One region of the Rhizobium sp. YTU87027 genome, then DNA from elsewhere that is predicted to be linked to it. Evidence: predicted binding sites of a transcription regulator. Region 1 holds the regulator's gene; each other region holds the start of a gene.

Region 1 (6,554 bases):
CTGGGCCCCAGAGGCATGCAATGCCGGCAGCGATGCAGGCAAACGGGTTTGCACCCGAAGAGCCTGCGAGGCGGACGGTCGAGGTCGACGCGTTCTGCTCGTGGTCGGCGTGCAGGATGAAGATGCGGTCCATCGCGCGCGACAGCACCGGATTGACCACATACTCCTCGCAGGGAACTGCAAAGCACATGCGCAGGAAGTTCGAGGCGTAGTCGAGGTCGTTCTTCGGGTAAACGAAGGGCTGGCCAATGTGGTATTTGTAGGCCATGGCGGCCAGCGTCGGCATCTTGGCGATCATACGCAGGCTTGCGACCATACGCTGATGCGGATCCGTGATGTCGGTGGAGTCATGGTAGAAGGCCGACAGCGCGCCGACACAGCCGCACATGACAGCCATCGGATGCGCATCGCGGCGGAAGCCCGTGAAGAACCGGCTCATCTGCTCATGCACCATCGTATGATGGGTGACGCGATAGTCGAAATCCTTCTTCTGGGCTGCGGTCGGCAGTTCGCCGTAGAGAAGCAGATAGCAGACTTCGAGGAAGTCGCCGTGCTCGGCGAGTTGCTCGATCGGATAGCCGCGATGCAGAAGCACACCGGCGTCGCCGTCGATGTAGGTGATTTTCGATTCACAGGATGCGGTCGAGGTGAAACCAGGATCGTACGTGAAGGAAGCCGTGTTCTTGTACAGGGCGCCGATATCGATGACGTCAGGACCGATCGTGCCGCTCTTGACAGCGAGATCGACTGATTTGTCACCGATTTTCAGTGTTGCGCTTTGTTCCGTCATTCTGATCCTCCAAACTGGCGGTTGGCGCCATAAAAGCGCCATAGGGTTAAGCGTCGTCGACGATAGCTATATGATCGCGCGCCTAATGCCAAGTTACCGCGGCGCCATTTTGTGCATCGCAGTATCAACTTTTGGGCACTGCTGCGATGAGCGCCGCGCATAGCAGAAGCTGATGATTATCCTTGGCTTTTCTCACTTCCGATTTTCCTTCAGATTTCAATCGATTATCCTTGCTAAGAAGCCATCGAGCTTGCATTCTGGTTGTAGGAGCGGCTGTTTTTGGGCGCAATGCATGCCGGGGTTGAAGCCATTCAAGGTGAGGGAGGTCGCACCCGCCGCGGATGCGTTTGAGCGCGCGGGAGAACCTTCTTTTCTTGTTCCGCAAGCGACTCCGAAACGCCCGCTCGTTTTCCGCACTCAATCGTTCTTGCCGTGGCCAACTCGGATTAGGACTGCGACGGACTGTTGCTCCGCGTGGCTTCGACACGCCGCAGCAACGGAAATGGAACATGGGCGGTTCTTCCTGTCTTCGCCGGTCTTCCTGGGGGCAGGCGCGGTGCTCTGGTTCGAACTTGAAAGCGACCTGCCGGAGCTACGGATGGTGGCCTGGTTTGCGGTATTCGCCCTTGTCGTGCTGGCGGCAGGGCGAGGACGCCGACTTGTCCGAAATGCCGCATTGGGGGGCTTGCTCTGTGTCGTGGGGATGTTCGCGGGCCAGTTCGAAACTTGGAGCAGGCCGACCGTTATACTGGACACAGCCGTGACGACCACGATTACGGGGCGCGTCGAACGCCGCGAGGGGGACGGCCGTGGCCGGTGGCGCTACATCGTCTCCGTCTCATCGACGCAGTCACCCGAGATAAGGCGGCCACCTGAGCGGGTTTCCGTCGTCGCGCGCGGGCAGGCGGAACCATTCGGCATCGGTGCGTGGTTGACGGGTCGCTCGCTGCTGACGCCGCCTGCCGGACCCGCGCTCCCCGGGCTCAACGATTTTGCTTTCAGCGCCTATTTCGACGGGATTGGCGCGAACGGATGCGCCAAGCGCTTCGATGCCAGCAACCGTCGGTGAGCAGCCGCCGTGGAATGGCGCGGTGAATTGGTTGGACGCACTTCGAAGCGGTATAGGTGACCGTATCCGCGAGATCCTGCCGGGCGATACCGGTGCCTTCGCCGCCTCGCTTGTCACCGACGAGCGGCGTGCCATCTCGCAGGAAACGACCGATGCCCTGCGTCAGGCTGGCCTGGCACATATCGTGGCGATCTCCGGCCTTAACATGGCCATGTCGGCCGGCATCTTTTTCGTCGGCCTGCGCCAGGCGTTGAGCCTGTTTCCTTCCGTTGTCCAGGCATATCCGACCAAGAAGACCGCCGCGGCTGGCGCGCTGGCAGCGCTGACGGCCTATTACATGATCTCGGGCTTCGCGGTGTCGGCGGAACGTGCCTTCATCATGATGGCGATCATGCTCACTGCCGTGTTCTTCGATCGACCGTCGATCAGCTTACGCAACATCGCCTTGTCCGCCTGGGTGATCCTGCTCCCGTCTCCGTCCGAGGCGCTGGGACCGAGCTTCCAGATGTCATTCGCAGCGAGGCTCGCCCTAATCTGGTCACAGAGAAGCGCGCGCGAACACCCTCTGCTGCAGGTCGCCGCAGTGAAGCCCATCGCTTGTCGCTCGCTTCTTTGGGTGCACCTTGCTGACCTCGATGATCGGCGGCTTCTCGACGGCGCTCTTTGGTGTCGAACACTTCCACCGGCTCAGCGCTTACGGACTACCCGCAAATCTCATGGCCATGCCGGTGATCTCTTTTGTGGTAATGCCAATGGGGATGTTCGCGATGTTGCTGACGCCGTTTAGCCTCGATATTATTCCCTGGAAAATCGCGGGCTTCGGGCTCGACATCGTGATCGCCATTGCCAAGATGGTCTCGGGCTGGGGTGGCAACGTCGATATCGGACGACTGCCGGGTTGGTGCTTTCCGGTGGCGGTCGCGGGCTTCCTCTCGCTTGCCCTTCTGCGAACCAAGCTCCGCTATCTCGGCGCTGCCGTGATCGCGTTGGCAACCGCCCTTGTGGCATTGGCGCCGTCCAGACCGCCCCCGACATTGTCATCGCCGAGGACGGCAGTCTTGTCGCGATTGTCAAAGGGCAGGTCCTTGCATCCAATCGACCCCATCCGCCTGACTTCGTCTTCGATCAATGGCGAAGGGCGCTCGCGGCGGAGTTAAGCCAGCCACCGCAATTGTTGGAAGGCGTCGGCCCTGTTCGGCAGCGCGGAAATAAAGGGGAAGCTCCACGACTCTCAGCAACGGAATTGCGTAACGCTCGCAACGCGCTACGTTAGGCATCGACGGGCGCTGAGAACCGCTTTGTCTGCCTGAAAGGCGCCTGGTGCACCGCCCCGCATGATAGCGGCTACGTCGTGACAATCGTCGAAAATCCCGCTTATTTCGGCGCTGCCTGCGATACAGCCGATATCGTCGTAACGCCCGCTCGCCTGCGGGCGACGGCATGCCGGTCGGGCGCGCTTCTGTTCACCGGCGAAACCCTGCGTCGTTCGGGCGCTGCTGAGATAAGGATAGATGACCAAGGTGTACCCGTGGTAACGACGGCCTACACCACACTTGACCGCCCTTGGATGTGGCATCGGGCATACAACTGGCGGAGCGGCACCTTCGACGGTGAGCCGCCGTTCTTCAATGATAACGGCGAATGAGGCCGACGAGCTTGCCCTGAACCTTGACACGGTCGGGCCCGAAAATACGCGTTTCATAAGCCGGGTTCGCGGCCTCAAGCGCAATGGAAGCGCCTTTGCGGCGGAAGCGCTTAAGGGTTGCTTCCTCGTCATCGACAAGTGCGACAACGATGTCGCCGGCATTTGCAGTGCTGGCGTTGCGGATGATCACCGTGTCGCCATCAAAGATGCCGGCTTCGATCATCGAGTCGCCCTTGACCTCAAGCGCATAGTGTTCGCCCGGGCCAAGCATGTCGGCTGGAACAGTGATGTCGTGGGTAATGTTCTGGATTGCCGAAATCGGCACGCCCGCGGCGATCCGTCCCATGACTGGCACGGAGGCGGAATTGCCGTTGTCGGCTTGTGCAGCCGGCTTCGGCGGCGCGACCGGCTGTGGCTTTCCGAGGCTGCCTTCGATGACGCTCGGCGAAAAGCCGCGGCGGGGCTGCAAGCTCGGATTGTAGGCTTCAGGAAGCTTGATGACCTCCAGGGCACGGGCTCGATTCGGCAGTCGACGAATGAAACCACGTTCTTCCAGAGCAGTAATTAGCCGGTGGATGCCGGACTTCGACGCGAGGTCCAAGGCGTCTTTCATTTCGTCAAAAGATGGGGGGACACCGGACTCCTTCATTCGTTCGTGAATGAAGAGAAGAAGCTCCTGTTGCTTGCGCGTCAGCATCGAAGTTGAACCCCAGAGTCGTGAAACAAAGCCAGAACAGACACTATATGTTCCATATGTGTTCCGCAAGTACCTAAATTTTCGTAAAACTTGCCTGCAACTTGTTCAGTTTTTGCATTGCTTTTGAGCGAAAGCGCAGAAGGGGGTTGCATTGTTCCCTTGCCCGGCGCACATCTTCGCAAATTCCCGGGAGTTTGCCATGAGCGAAGCACATCCGCTGGACCACATCGTGCTGCCGGTCTCCAATATTGTACTTGCCCGCGAGCGTCTCGGAAAACTCGGATTCACCGTCGCGCCCGATGCCCGGCATCCTTTTGGAACCGAGAACGCCTGCATATTCTTCGCCGACGAAACTTACCTGGAGCCTCTCGCGGTCGCCAGCGCAGAACCGTATGAGGCGTCAGCGAAGAAGGGCAATGTCTTTACCGCGCGTGACCGCGCCTTTCGGTTTCGATGCGGGGATGATGGGTTCTCCGCTGCGGTCTTCGCGACCGCCGATGCCGACCGCGACCATGCCAGATTCCTTGCCGAAAAGATCAACGGTGGCGAGATGCTGCAGTTCGAGCGACCGATGAGGCTGCCCGACGGTTCTCAGGCAACCGCCGCGTTCAAGCTCGCGTTCGCGGTCGATCTGCGAGCTCCGGACTTTTTCTTTTTCACATGCCAACGCGTCAATCCGCTGCCGTCTGATCGAAGGACGCTGCAAACCCATGTGAACGGCGTCAAAGGAATCGCGGAGATCATTCTTGGCGCGCCGGACCCAAAGGCTTTTGCACTATTTGTGCGCGCCGCGGCGCACAGCCTCACGGTGACCAACGAGGCCTTTGGCGCGAGTGTTACAACTCCGAACGCCAAAGTGAGCGTTCTCTCTCCAGATGGATTGGATGCCTACTTCGACATCCCCGCACCCTCAAACGATCGCGGCCTGCGTGGCGTCGCCATTGTTTTCACGGTCAGTGATCTCGCCGTGACAGAAGCGCATTTGGCTGCTAACGGGATGACCTACACGCGCAAGAACAATCGAATTCTGGTGAAGGCGGCGCCCGGCCAGGGTGCGCTCTTCGCCTTCGAGGAGAAACGATGAGCCAGACAAATTCCGAAGTCGTGGTTGGCCAAGGCGCCGGCCGCGTCACCTTTTCGAATACCGGCAAGCTGTCGCTGATTGCCGGCCCGTGTCAAATGGAGAGCCGTGACCATGCCTTCATGGTCGCGGGCGTGCTTAAGGAACTCTGCGACAAGCTTGGTCTTGGTCTCGTCTATAAGTCGTCCTTCGACAAAGCCAACCGGACGTCGCTATCGGCCCAGCGAGGCATTGGCCTTGAAAAGGCTCTGGAGGTCTTTTCCGACCTTAAGAAGGAATACGGTTTTCCGGTTCTGACTGACATCCATACGGAAGAGCAGTGCGCCGAGGTGGCAACCGTCGTCGACATCCTGCAGATTCCTGCCTTCCTCAGCCGCCAGACCGACCTGCTCGTGGCTGCCGCCAAAACCGGCCGAGCCATCAACGTCAAGAAGGGGCAGTTCCTGGCGCCTTGGGACATGAAGAATGTCCTCAACAAGCTGAACTCGACAGGCAACCCGAATATTCTCCTGTGCGAGCGCGGGGCCTCCTTCGGCTACAACACACTCGTATCGGACATGCGTTCGCTGCCAATCATGGCGGCGATGGGCGCTCCGGTTGTTTTCGATGCGACGCATTCAGTCCAGCAACCGGGCGGGCAAGGCGGTTCCAGCGGTGGTCAGCGCGAGTTTGTCGAAACGCTCGCGCGCGCTGCCGTTGCAGTCGGCGTCGCAGGTGTATTCGTCGAGACACACGAAGATCCGGACAACGCGCCGTCTGATGGCCCGAACATGGTCTACCTCAAGGATATGCCGCGGCTGCTGGAAAAACTCCTCGCCTTCGACGCGATTGCCAAACTGGCTTGAAGCGCGAGCGGAGGATGCTCGCCATCAGCTGGCGAGCGCGATCCTTTGGTTTGAAGAGTATCCCGATGCCGCGGGCCTCGTCGCATTCTCAAGGACGAAGCGGGAGAGCAGGTGATTGAGGTGTGCTGCCTCGTCGCCAAGCTCGCGGCAGGCCGCACTCGTTTCCTCGGCCATCGCTGCGTTCTGTTGCGTGACGCTGTCCATGGTGTTGACCGCGGCATTGACTTCGACGAGGGCGGTCGTCTGTTCGGAAGAGGAGCGCACGATCGCCTCTATCAGCGCCGTCACCTTCAAGACCTGCTGATCGATATGGTTTAGGGCTTCGCCGGTGCGGTTAACCAAGGCAACGCCGGTCGAAACCTGACCGGAAGAGGTCTCGATCAACTGTTTGATTTCCTTCGCCAGATTGGCAGAGCGGCCCGCCAGA
Region 2 (6,554 bases), 1.1 Mb from region 1:
GAAGAAAGGGCCCCGATCTGCGCCGATCCGAGGGCAGCCACCTGGCCGGTGGTCAGGGCTTCAGCCTGGGCCGTGCTCAGGGCACCGATCTGGGCAGTCGTCAGCGAGCCGACGGACTTGGTGTTCAGCGCTGCAACCTGATCGGTGGAGAGCGCCGCAAGATCGTCCGTGCTCAGCGCCGCCACCTGGGTGCCGGACAGAGCATTGACCTGCGACGAGCTCAGGACGCCGACTTGGGCGGTCGTCAGAGCCGCAACCTGGGACGTCTTCAGTGCCGCAATCTGTGTAGTCTTCAGTGCCGCAGCCTGATCGGTCGACAGGGCTGCGAGATTGTCGGTGGAAAGGCCTGCCAGCGCAGCCACCGAGATTGCCGCAACATCGGCGGTCGAGAAGGTGGCAATATCTGCGGAAGAAAGGGCTGCGATCTGCGCCGATCCGAGGGCAGCCACCTGGCCGGTGGTCAGGGCTTCAGCCTGGGCCGTGCTCAGGGCACCGATCTGGGCAGTCGTCAGCGAGCCGACGGACTTGGTGTTCAGCGCTGCAACCTGATCGGTGGAGAGGGCTGCAAGATCGTCCGTGCTCAGCGCCGCTACCTGGGTGCCGGACAGAGCATTGACCTGCGACGAGCTCAGAACACCGACCTGGGCGGTCGTCAGCGCTGCAACCTGAGCCGTCTTCAGCGCCGCAATCTGTGTAGTCTTCAGAGCCGCGGCCTGATCGGTCGACAGGGCCGCGAGATTACCGGTGGAAAGGCCTGCCAGCGCAGTGGCGGTGATTGCCGCGATATCGGCGGTCGAGAAGGTGGCAATATCTGCGGAAGAAAGGGCAGCTATCTGCGCCGAGCCAAGGGCAGCCACCTGACCGGTCGACAAGGCCTCGGCCTGGGCCGTGCTCAGAGCACCGATCTGGGCAGTCGTCAGCGACCCGATAGCCTTGGTGTTCAGCGCAGCGACCTGATCGGTGGACAGGACGGCAAAATCATCGGTGCTTAGTGCCGCCATCTGGGCGCCGGACAGAGCATTTACCTGCGACGAGCTCAGAACACCGACCTGGGCGGTCGTCAGTGCTGCAACCTGAGCCGTCTTCAGCGCCGCAATCTGTGTAGTCTTCAGGGCCGCGGCCTGATCGGTCGACAGGGCTGCAAGATTGTCGGTGGAAAGGCCTGCCAGCGCAGCTGCCGAGATTGCCGCGATATCGGCCGTCGAGAAGGTCGCAATGTCTGCGGAAGAAAGGGCCGCGACCTGCGTCGAGCTCAGAGCGCCGACAAGAGCAGAGGTCAGCGCCTCGGCCTGGGCCGTGCTCAGGGCACCGATCTGGGCGGTCGTCAGCGAACCGATGGCTTTCGAGCTCAGAGCGGCGACCTGATCGGTGGACAGGACGCCAATATCGGCCGTGCTTAGCGCCGCCACCTGGGTGCCGGACAGAGCATTGATCTGCGACGAGCTCAAGGCACCGATCTGGGCGGTGGTGAGCGCCGCGATCTGGGCAGTCTTCAGCGCTGCAATCTGGGTGGTCTTCAGCGCCGCGGCCTGATCGGTCGACAGGGCAGCGAGATTATCGGTGGAAAGGCCCGCCAAGGCAGTCGCGGAGATCGCTGCGACATCGGCGGTCGAGAAGGTCGCAATATCATCGGTGGACAGGGCCGAGACCTGCGCCGAAGTCATGGCACCAACCTGCGAAGAGGTCAGCGCTTCGACCTGGGATGACGTCAAAGCAGCAACTTGCGTTGAATTCAGTGCCGCAACCTGAGACGACGCCAGGCTTTCGATCTTCGAGGTGTCGAGAGCGGCAAGCTGGCTCAGAGTCAAGCCAGCGACCGATGTGGCCGCAATCGCGCTCATCTGCCCGGTGGAGAAAGCCGCGATATCGTCGGTGCTGAGCGCCGCGATTTGGGCCGAGGAGAGAGCCTTGACCTGAGTGGTCGTCATTACCGCAATGTCGCTGGTGGTCAGCGAGGCGATTGTGACGGTCGAAAGGGACTTGATCTGATTGGCGCTAAGGGAGCTGATGATGGAAGTCATGGACGCGAGCCTTCGAGGTTAATCGTTTGTGAACATCACCGATGCTGCCGACCACGAGACAAACGCGGCGAACCCCTTATCCGAGGCTCAGCTTCGTAATGCGCGTGCCATATGCGGCGCCCGTTCATCTCGACGCGAAAACTTGGGTCGAAGCGTCTCAACGAACGGAAATGTCGGATTGAGGACATGGCTCGCGGGAGCCCTAGCGCAGGAAGGCCTCATGCAGACAGGACACAAAGCATCCTGCTTCCTACGCCCATGAATGAAGCCTCCTCAGGAAAGGGTCGGTCCATTCATTTTGCCGAAGTCTTACCCAGTTGCGAACTGTGGACTTCTGAGACAACAGGTAGCGGCCAAGCTTAAATTTTGAGTTAACGGGCCGAATCCAAGGACAAATTTGTCTCGGACTTGGACAGGGCAAACTTTACTGGATCGAGAAGGTTTAAGCACAGGCTTACCTCGGACACAAACTAGGCGGCCGACCGATTTGGCAACATATCGGCGAGACGCGGGCGTCGAAAGTCTTCAATATGACCTGAGATCCACGTAGTCGCGGCTCTTCGAGAGCCAATAAGCCAGATAAAACATTTCGGTAGGATCTGAGTTTTTCGACATGGGGACTTCCTATGCTTTCGGGAGGTCGGCGATTCGAATGATGTGGGTTGCGGACGGAATAGAAGAGGCAAAACTGCGCGAACAATGAAAGCACAAGCCCAAAGCAAGCTAACGCGACTATGACCCTTCAAAACATGTTCTCAGTGTCGGCCGCCTGTCATCGGAATTTCTATGGACATCAACACCAATCTTGCCTCAGAGCCTCTTTCGCCACTTCCCGGTCTACTTGAACGCGCACGACAACAGCGACTTTCGCTGACGGAATTGTTTCAGTGTGCCGAGAGTTTGAATTCCGCCGGACTGAGAGAGCAAGCTGGCGAACTTTACCGGTCGTGGATTGCATATAACGATTCCAATTCCCTGCTTCATCTCGTCTACTTCAATTATTCCGTCACGCTACGGCAGCTGGGCGATCTGGCCGGCTCGATTAATGCACTGCGCGCCGGCCTGAAGATTGAGCCGCGTTTCGGTCAGGGCCACATCAATCTTGGCCGCGCTCTGGAGGATGCCGGCCTGACCGGACTGGCGATCCAGCAATGGCAGGCCTTTGCGGAGATGACGGCCGAGATCACACCCGAACGCGTTACGCATCGCCTGATGATTCTACAGCATATCGGCCGAGTGCTTGAGAACGCAGGACTTATGGAAGAGGCGGAAAAGACCCTTTGGCAGGCGATTGAGTTGCGGCCCGACAAAATCGAATCAGCTCAGCATTGGACCTCTCTGCGGCAACGCCAGTGCAAGTGGCCGACGTTGGTCCCTTCGGAACACGTCTCCGAGCGACAACTCCTGGATTCATTGTCGCCGCTGACCCTCGCCTGCTATGCCGACGATCCTATCTTCCAGCTTGCCAAAGCCTATCGCTACTGCAAGTCGCTTGTCGGTCGACCCGACTTGACCGGGTTTGCGCGCATCGCCCCTCGTCAAAAATCCAACACTGCGCAACGGTTGCGCATCGGCTATGTGTCGTCTGATCTGCGCGACCACGCCGTCGGCTTTGCGCTCAGCGAGGTCTTCGAGACGCACGACAAGAGCACCGTCGAGATCTACGCCTATTATTGTGGTGAAGCGCGTACGGCTGATGCAACACAATCGCGCATAATGAATGCCATCGACTGCTGGCGCGATATTTCGATGATCAGCGACAGCGATGCCGCAAGGCAGATCATTGCAGACGAGATCGACATTCTCGTCGATGTGAACGGCTACACGAAGCACGCGCGCACCAAGATCTTTGCTTATCGGCCGGCGCCGGTGATCGTCGCTTTCTGCGGCTATCCCGGCACCATGGGCAGCCCATTCCACCAATACATCATCGCCGACGAGCACATCATCCCGCCGGGCAACGAGATCTATTATTCGGAAAAAGTACTGCGGATACCTTGCAACCAGCCGGTCGATCGCAAGAGGCAGATCGCGCCTCGACCGGACCGGGCGGAGGCAGGGCTGCCCGAGGATGCGTTTATATTTGCCTGCTTCAACGGCATGCAGAAGATCACCGCTGCTTGCTTTGACCGTTGGATGGCTATTCTTTCGGCAACACCGGGTAGTGTTCTCTGGTTGCTCAGCGGAGGCGAGGATGTCGATCAGCGTCTCAGGCAAGCCGCCGAGCGACATGGGGTGGCGCCGGAACGGTTGATTTTCGCCCCCAAGGCTCCCAATCCGAAGCATCTTGCCCGGATTGGTGTGGCCGATCTCTTCCTGGATACCTTTCCTTACGGAGCGCATTCCACGGCAGGCGACGCCGTTACCATGGGATTGCCTGTCCTGACTTTCCCCGGCAATGGCTTCGCATCGCGCTTCTGTGCCAGCATCGTCGCTGCGACCGGCGTGCCGGAACTGATATGCGACGGGCCTGACGACTACGTTGGCAAAGCCGTCAGACTTGCGCAGGACCGTGAGGCCCTCGCCGCAGTAAGGCAGTCCTTGGAGAGCCACCGCGACGCCAGCGTTCTTCGCGACATTCCCGCTCTCGTTCAGCGCCTCGAGCAATTGTATTGGCAAGTGCAGGGCGAGTGCGAGCGTGGCGAAACACCCATGCCTGATCTGAAAAACCTCGACATCTACTACGAAGTCGGGGTGGAGATCATGAACGAAAACATCGAGTTCGAGGACAGCGCCGACTACCGCCGGCGTTATATCGAGAAACTGGCAAACTGGCACGCCTTTTCCCCGATCCCGTATGACGACCGTCTGTGGACGGCAGAAACTGCTCGTGCGCAATGAGCGGAACCAACCCCAGGAAGCGAGGCTGAAATGGCTCCAGTTATACTTGTCACCTTTGCGGGCAGGCAGAAAAGAATGGAAATCCTGACCCGATACATTCATTCAGCCATGGATGTCGGGATCATAGACGAGTGGCATGTCTGGGATTTCACGCGCTCGCAGGAAGACCACGAATGGGTCACGCGTGAATTCGGCCCGGTTCGCTTTATGGGGTCGGATGCTCCATACCAGTCGAAGGGCTCGGTAGGGCCCAATCAGCCGCTCCGCCTCAGCGCAACAATCACCAACGACCTTCACATCGCAATCATTCCCAACGACGGCGGTGAAGAGTATTTCGAGCTGGTGGTGGGCGGCTGGAACAATTCGCACTCCGTCCTGAGGAAGCTGTCGCGGAGCGGGCTCAGCAATTTCGATCGTGACGGTATTCCTGCCATCTGGAGCAGAGCGACCCCCGGTATTCTGTCGCCAGGCACTCCAAACCAGATCGTACTCAACGTCGATGCGGCGGGTATCCCCTCGCTCCACGTCAACAACGTGGCTGTCGGGACCTGGAGTGACCTGGATATCTCTGCCGGTGCGTCGATCATGGTCCGCGGCGGCTGGGGTGCTTCCCTGGAGCTCGGAAATGTACGCTCGCGGATACAGCGCTTCGTGGGCAATCGGAACGAGCATATGCCCTATTGGCAAGCCTATAACTTCTACGCGACACGGTTGCGGGCATTTTCAGACTCGATATTCTTGAAGTGTGATGACGACATCGTCTATTTGGATCTCGAAAAACTCAGTGATTTCATTGAGTTCCGGCGAACAAACCCAAAATACGTGATTGTCTCCGCCAATGTGGTGAATAACGGGGTCTGCGCCCATTGGCAGCAAGTGGCCGGTTCCATCCCCGAATATGTCGGTCACTTCGAGCGCCCGCCGGGTGGGTTTGGCGGAAGCCTGTGGCAAAGCGCGGATCGTGCGAACGAACTGCACGACTACTTCCTGCAAACCAACAGCAAGCATTTGCCTTTGCCGAGCAAAGTAATCGAATGGAAGGAGCGCCAATCGATCAACTTCATTGCCTGGCTTGGCAAGGACCTCGTGCATATGGCCCTGCCGAAAGGGGACGACGAGCGCGCATTGACAGTCGATCTGCCGGAACTCCTCGACCGGCCCACGGCGATTTATTCGGATTTCACTGTCAGCCACCTCAGCTTCGGCCCCCAGGAGCAAGGTCTCGCTCTGGATCATTTGATCGGCGCTTATGACGAACTGATGCGCAGCTCGATTGCGGCGTAACACCTTTAGCAAAGAGTTTCTCGATACAAGAGTGGAGCGTCCTGGAATGCGGGCAAATGGAAGAATTGGTATCGTTGGTGCAGGATTGTCCGGTGCGGTGATCGGCCGGGAACTTGCGCTGGCTGGCCATCAGGTCGAGATCTTTGATATGCGCGCCCACATTGCAGGAAACTGCCATACCGAGCGCGACGAAAAAACCGGGGTGATGGTCCATGTGTACGGGCCGCATATCTTCCATACGGATGACACTGAAGTCTGGGACTATGTGAATAGGTTCCAGACCTTCATGCCCTATAAAAATCGGGTGAAGACAACCTCGAAGGGCCAAGTCTATTCATTGCCCGTCAATCTGCACACGATTAATCAGTTCTTCGGGAAAACTTTCCGCCCAGACGATGCCCGTGCCTT
Region 3 (6,554 bases), 590 kb from region 1:
CGTGAGCAGCTTCACGAAGGAAATGAAAGTGCCGGAGGCGAGCCATGTGCTCGACCTGCTCGCCACGCTTTCGCACGCCAGCCATTTTTCAATCGGCTGCTATTGCGAGAACGAGAAGCACTGCCATCGGAGCGTATTGCGGCGCCTGCTTGAAGAACGCGGCGCGGCTTTTGCTGCGGAGGGCTGCGCCTAATGGCTGCGGAGGATCACCCAGCGCCAAAGCCAATGACCGAGCCCGGTCCAGAGGAGAAGATCGATGCGACCTTTCGCAACGGTTCGCTGACGGCTGCCGGCATCATCCTCGGTTTTTCCCTGAGTTTCGTGAGTAGCTGGGCTTCGAATCCGAATGACTGGAGCCGGATCGATATCCTGCCGATGTTGCTGCTGACGGCAGGGATTGCCTTGCAAGTCAAGGTCTTCGCCGATCTGCTGGCCAGGGATTCGCTCATCGCCGCCAAATATGATCGGGCCAGGCGGCTGTTTTTGATCGGGATTGCCATCGTCGCCGCCGGGATCGGGCTGGCATTACTCAACGACATACTGGGGCTGGGGTCGATGACGATCCTGGGGTGAGCGGGCGCCATGCCAGCGCGGACTGGCTCGTTTGCGTATCTTCGGTATCAGGTCCGAGGACGATCTCGTTGCAGGCAAAGGCAATGGTCGGACAGTACGGGACGGCAACGATCAAAGATAGCGAATAACGTCGTCTGCGTCCCCCTTCTCTCCCGCGATCGGTGCGCGCGGGAGTTCAGTATGCAAGGAACTCGGGGTCGAGGGCGTCACTCTATAGCCTGAGGGTGAACTCAGGGATTACGGAAAGCGTGTCCTCGGTTTGACAAAGAATTTCGAGCACACAGTCCGTTGACAGCAATTTGCAGGAAACTACAATCTTTGATTGACAAAATATGGAGCTGAACAGTGAAAAACCAGGTGCTCAGAGACTATCTCTTCTTTCTCGTGCCCGCGTTTGTCATTCCACTGGGCTTGTACCTCACTGAGGAGACCTCCTCGCTGACCAGTCTCTTCAAGGTTGGTTTGCTGTTTCCGCTCCTTTTGCTTGCGATGAAGGGACTAGCTGGTTTCTTTCCGCCCGAAAACCTGCGGGAACGATCCGTAGCCCGAATAGCTGAATACGCTATTCTCCAGGGTTTGGTTTTTGCGGCATTTATGCTGATGTTCGGCGGCTTTATACAACCCGAGTTGCAGTCCAACTTCCTTTCGACGTTGCGCCAGTTTGCGTTCGGTGCTGTGCCGGTGTCTGCGTTCCAGTTTGTATCGGCACTGAATGAACAGAAGAAGCTACGTGCCTCTTAAATTCTAGAAAGGCTTTAGCGCTGGATCCGCAGCTGCGCAAACGAGGCCCACTACACGGGGGAGGCGACGGCATACGAAGTCACGAATGGGTGAGGGGCGCCTTGCAGTATCGCTAGGGGCTCATAGGGCTTTGCGAACCGGCGGGCTTCGCTTTAGGAGACCCGTTCCACAAACCCATCGAGCACGCGCTTCTGTCCCGCGCGATCAAACTCGATCGTCAGCTTGTTGCCCTCGATCTCCACGATGTTGCCGTTGCCGAATTTCAGGTGGAAGACGCGGTCGCCGGTCTTGAATTTGGAGGGTTCCGTGGCGGTGGATTTCGCCACCAGTTCGCCGTCGATGGTGCGGCCGCGCGGGCCGCTTTCGCCGTAGCCGATGCGTTCGACGGCATGACCGGAGCGGGTGCCCCAGTTGTCGCGGGTGGCGTCCGTCTTGTTCTGCTGGGCGCGCTTCCAGCCGGGCGTCGTATAGGAGGAGTTGGCGAAGGGATCGGCCTTGTCGAAGCGGGACTGGCCGTAACCGCCGCCCCGGCCATAGCCGCCATAGCTCTGCTCCGTCTCAGCAACTTCGACATGCGTTTCCGGCAGTTCGTCAAGGAACCGCGACGGGATCGTCGATTGCCAGAGGCCGTGGATGCGGCGGTTCGAGACGAACCAGATATGGCAGCGCCGCTTGGCGCGGGTGATGCCGACATAGGCGAGGCGGCGCTCTTCCTCGAGACCGGCGCGGCCGCTTTCGTCGAGCGAACGTTGGTGAGGGAACAGGCCTTCCTCCCAGCCGGGCAGGAAGACAGTATCGAACTCCAGGCCCTTGGCGGAGTGGAGCGTCATGATCGAGACGGCGTCGAGATTTTCGTTCTGCTCGGCGTCCATGACCAGCGCGACGTGCTCGAGAAAGCCGCGCATCGACTCGAAGCTCTCCATCGAGCGGATGAGTTCCTTCAGGTTTTCGAGGCGGGTCGGCGCATCCGCCGACTTGTCGTTCTTCCACATGTCGGTGTAGCCCGACTCCTCGAGAATCTGCTCGGCGAGTTCGGTATGCGCCGTGTTCTCCAGCATTTCCTGCCAGCGGCGGAAGGATTGTATAACGTCGAAGAGGGCCTTGCGCGCCTTCGGCTTCAGCTCGTCCGTCTCGATCATGTCGGCCGCAGCCGCCAGCATCGGAATGTCGCGGGCGCGGGCATAGTCGTGAAGCGCGCGCACGGTCGTATCGCCGAGACCGCGCTTCGGGGTGTTGATAATGCGCTCGAAGGCTAGATCGTCGGCAGGCTGCGCGACGAGGCGGAAATACGCCATGGCGTCGCGGATTTCGAGGCGTTCGTAGAAGCGGGGGCCGCCGATGACGCGATAATTGAGGCCGAGGGTTACGAAGCGGTCTTCGAACTCGCGCATCTGGAATGAGGCGCGGACCAGAATCGCCATGTCGTTCAGCAGATGCCGCTTGCCGCTGGCATCGCCGCGTTGAAGCTGCTCGATTTCCTCGCCGATGGCGCGGGCTTCCTCCTCGGAATCCCATGAGGCGTGCACTTGGACTTTGATGTCTTCAGGATCTCTGCGGTCGGTGAAGAGGGTCTTGCCGAGGCGGCCCTCGTTGTGGGCGATCAGATGGCCTGCGGCACCAAGAATATGTGCCGTTGACCGGTAGTTACGCTCCAGCTTGATAACCTTGGCGCCCGGGAAATCCTTCTCGAAGCGGAGGATGTTGTCCACCTCGGCGCCGCGCCATCCATAGATCGATTGATCGTCGTCGCCGACGCAGCAGACGTTTTGCGGCTCGCCCTTGGGGCGCTGCGCAAGCAGCCGCAGCCACATGTATTGGGCGGTGTTGGTGTCCTGATACTCGTCGACGAGAATGTAGCGGAAGCGGCCGTGATATTCCTTGAGAAGATCCGGGTTCCTCCGGAAAATCGCGATCGGGTGCATAAGGAGATCGCCGAAATCGCAGGCGTTCAGCGTCGAAAGCCGTTGCTGATAGGCGAAGTAGAGTTCACGGCCCTTGCCGTTGGCGAAGGCGCGGGCGTCGCCTTCGGGAATGTCCCCCGGGCCGAGGCCCTTGTTCTTCCAGGTGTCGATCATGCCGGCAAACTGCTTGGCGGGCCAGCGTTTGTCATCGAGGCCTTCCGCCTGGATGAGCTGCTTGATCAAGCGGACGACGTCGTCGGTGTCGAGGATCGTGAAATCGGAGCGCAGGCCGACGAGTTCGGCATGGCGGCGCAGAAGCTTGACGCCGATCGAGTGAAATGTGCCGAGCCAGGGCATGCCCTCAACAGCGCCGCCGACGAGCACGGCGATACGTTCCTTCATCTCGCGCGCAGCCTTGTTGGTGAAGGTGACGGCGAGGATCTGCGAGGGGAATGCACGGCCGGTGTTCAGGATATGGGCGATGCGGGTGGTTAGGACGCGTGTCTTGCCGGTGCCCGCGCCGGCGAGCACGAGAACCGGGCCTTCCAGCGTTTCGACGGCTTCGGTCTGTTCCGGATTCAGGCCAGAAAGATAATCGGGGCGCTTACCGCCATCGCGAGCGGCCATGGCGCGGGCGGCGAGCCCTCCGGTAACGGGAGCGGCAGGGGCCGGCTGCTTGCGCGGCGGCTCGCCCGGCTCTTCATCGAAGAAAGGGATATCGTCGAAACTATTGCTCATGGCGCGTAATGTAGTGATTCGGGTTGGAAAGACCAGAAAAGATGTTCTGCTTTCATTCCTGTTCGGGTCGCTGTCCTCAGTCTACGTCAGGTATGCAAGAGCGCTGGATTGCGGGAATTGCTTGCACATGCGGCTGGAGCGAGCGCCATCGTCGCTACGGGTCAGAAAACAAAACCGTTATTTGACCTTGAAGGCGAAACTCTACAACACGGATGCAAGCGGCTGGGAGATGCGTCGGTGGTAACTCAGTCTTGAATTACAATTCAGTAATCAAGGGTCAATTCGCTTGCCGGTGATCAGCAAAGGGACAATATTGTCGCAGACGTGCGGCAATTTGTCCTGCGAACGCCTCTTTCGATAGACCCTGGACCAGCCTCTCTCCCTCTGGAGACGTGAATGCCATTCTGGAAGCAGTTTATAATCTGCCTTGTCGTGATTGCGGCCGGCTTTGCCGGATGGGTTTACTTTGTGCCCGGTGCTGGAGAGACGCTGCGCAGGGCCGGTTTCGCTGAGGTTTCCAAGCTGGCGCCGGGGACGGCGCCGCAGCCTGCGGCTAACGCAGAGGGACAATCAAGGCGCCGCGGCGGCGGGGCCCATGCGCCCGTTCTGGTCGCCATACAAGCCGTTGTTCGTGGCATCGTCAATGATCGGCTGAGCGCCATCGGCACGGGTGACGCCATTCACTCCGTCGTGGTGATGCCGCAGGCGAGCGGCACGATCCGCGAGATCCTGATCAAGTCGGGTGACAAGATCACCAAGGGTCAGGTTCTGGCAAAGCTCGATAGCGAAGAGCAGGTCATCGCGCGCGGGCAGGCGGACGTTGCGCTGAAGAGCGCTATCGAAAAGTCCAGCCTCTACCATAACATCAAATCCAGCGTGTCGCGGATGGACGTCTTCGATGCCGAGATCGCGGAGCAGGGTGCGCGGCTGCAACTGCAGGCCGCCGAGCTCAATCTTGAGCGCCGCAGCATCGTTGCGCCGATCGATGGCATCGTCGGTATCATTCCAGTCAATGTTGGCGACAACGTCTCGACGACCACACCGGTCGCGACCCTCGACGACCGGACTGAAATTCTTGTTGACTATTGGGTGCCGGAGCGCTTCGCCAACACGATCACGGTCGGCCAGCCGGTCGAGGCAACATCGGTCGCTCGGCCTGGTCGCGTTTTCTCGGGTGTGGTCGAAGCGATCGACAATCGCATTGACGCCGCCAGCCGCACGATGCGCGTGCGGGCCCGCATCGACAACGCATCGGACGAACTGCGCGCAGGCATGTCGTTCAATGTCGGGATGAAGTTTGGCGGCGACCAGTATCCGGCAGTCGATCCGCTCTCGGTGCAGTGGGATTCTCAAGGGGCCTTTGTCTGGCGGGTTGTCGACGGCAAGTCCGGCAAGGTGCGCGTCAGCATCGTGCAGCGCAACCCCGACTACATTCTCGTCAAGGCCGATCTGAAGGACGGCGACGCGATCGTTACCGAAGGCCTGCAGCGCGTCCGTGACGGCGGTGCAGTGCGGGTTGCCAACGAAGCCGCGTCGAACTCGGAGCCTGCCACGCAATGAACGTGATCGAGATGCAGGACAAGCCGGCTTCCGGCAAGCAGACCTTTACCGCGCTGTTCGTCCGGCGCCCGATCCTGGCGCTGGTCTTCAATACCCTCATGATCGTCGCCGGCCTTGCGGCCTATGCCGGGATCGAAGTGCGCGAACTGCCTGATGTCGACCGGCCTGTCGTGACGGTTCGCACCACGTTCGACGGTGCCTCTCCACAGACGATCGACCAGGAACTGACGAAGGTGATCGAGGGCGCGGCCGCCCGTGTCAGTGGCCTCAAGTCTATTTCGTCCAGCTCTCAGTTCGGCCAGAGCCGCGTGACACTCGAATTCTCCGACTCGGTCGATCTCGCCGTTGCGGCGAACGATGTGCGCGACGCCATCGGTCGTATCGCCGATCGCCTGCCCGAGGAGGCGGATGCACCGCAGATCGTCAAGGCGGATTCCGATTCTCAACCAATCATGCGTCTTGCCGTCACCTCGTCCAAACTCAACATGGACGATTTGACCCTTCTCGTCGAAAACCAGGTTATCGATCGGCTTGCTTCGGTCGACGGCGTTGCCGATGTCGAAACCTATGGCGACCAGGAGAAGGTCTTCCGCGTCGACGTCAACCAAAGCGAACTCGCCAGCCGCGGGCTGACGGTTGGCGATCTGACGAAGGCGCTTTCCAGCGCTGCACTCGATGTGCCGGCCGGATCGCTGAAGAGCCCGACGCAGACGATCGTTGTGCGTGCGATGGCAAGCCTGCAGACGCCGGAGGATTTCTCCAACGTCATCCTGCAGAACCACGTGCGCCTCGGGGACGTGGCGAATGTCACGCTCGGACCGCGCGACGGGCAGACGGCGCTGCGTTCTAACGGCGTTCCCGGCATTGGCCTCGGCATCATCCGCCAGGCGCAGTCGAATACGCTGAATATCTCGAACGGCATCAAGGATGCCGTTGCTGAACTTTCGAAGACACTTCCGGATGGGACGCGGATCGCCATCACCAGTGACGATGCGGTCTTCATCCAAGGGGCGATACACGAGGTCGTGCTGGCGCTGATCC

Evidence for each region. Region 1 encodes LexA, which represses DNA repair genes until DNA is damaged. Its sites were predicted from a motif close to TGTTCNNNNTGTGTTCNG; they were not measured.
Region 2: the regulator LexA is predicted to act here: its motif matches at 2,761-2,778, upstream of NBG89_RS01125 (glycosyl transferase).
Region 3: the regulator LexA is predicted to act here: its motif matches at 3,996-4,013, upstream of NBG89_RS09630 (ATP-dependent helicase).

What each region holds. Positions count from the first base shown of each region.
Region 1 covers NZ_CP098440.1:1,320,334-1,326,887, forward strand. Annotated here, with positions in the region: gene gltA (citrate synthase) at 1-790, opposite strand, end outside; partial or broken gene NBG89_RS06695 (ComEC/Rec2 family competence protein) at 1,083-3,504, shown strand; gene lexA (transcriptional repressor LexA) at 3,485-4,201, opposite strand; gene NBG89_RS06705 (VOC family protein) at 4,401-5,285, shown strand; gene kdsA (3-deoxy-8-phosphooctulonate synthase) at 5,282-6,127, shown strand; gene NBG89_RS06715 (methyl-accepting chemotaxis protein) at 6,152-6,554, opposite strand, start outside.
Region 2 covers NZ_CP098440.1:222,049-228,602, reverse strand. Annotated here, with positions in the region: gene NBG89_RS01130 (beta strand repeat-containing protein) at 1-2,021, opposite strand, end outside; gene NBG89_RS01125 (glycosyl transferase) at 2,808-4,862, shown strand; gene NBG89_RS01120 (hypothetical protein) at 4,893-6,146, shown strand; gene glf (UDP-galactopyranose mutase) at 6,193-6,554, shown strand, end outside.
Region 3 covers NZ_CP098440.1:1,909,683-1,916,236, reverse strand. Annotated here, with positions in the region: gene NBG89_RS09645 (DUF488 domain-containing protein) at 1-193, shown strand, start outside; gene NBG89_RS09640 (hypothetical protein) at 226-573, shown strand; gene NBG89_RS09635 (hypothetical protein) at 919-1,314, shown strand; gene NBG89_RS09630 (ATP-dependent helicase) at 1,467-3,953, opposite strand; gene NBG89_RS09625 (efflux RND transporter periplasmic adaptor subunit) at 4,350-5,513, shown strand; gene NBG89_RS09620 (efflux RND transporter permease subunit) at 5,510-6,554, shown strand, end outside.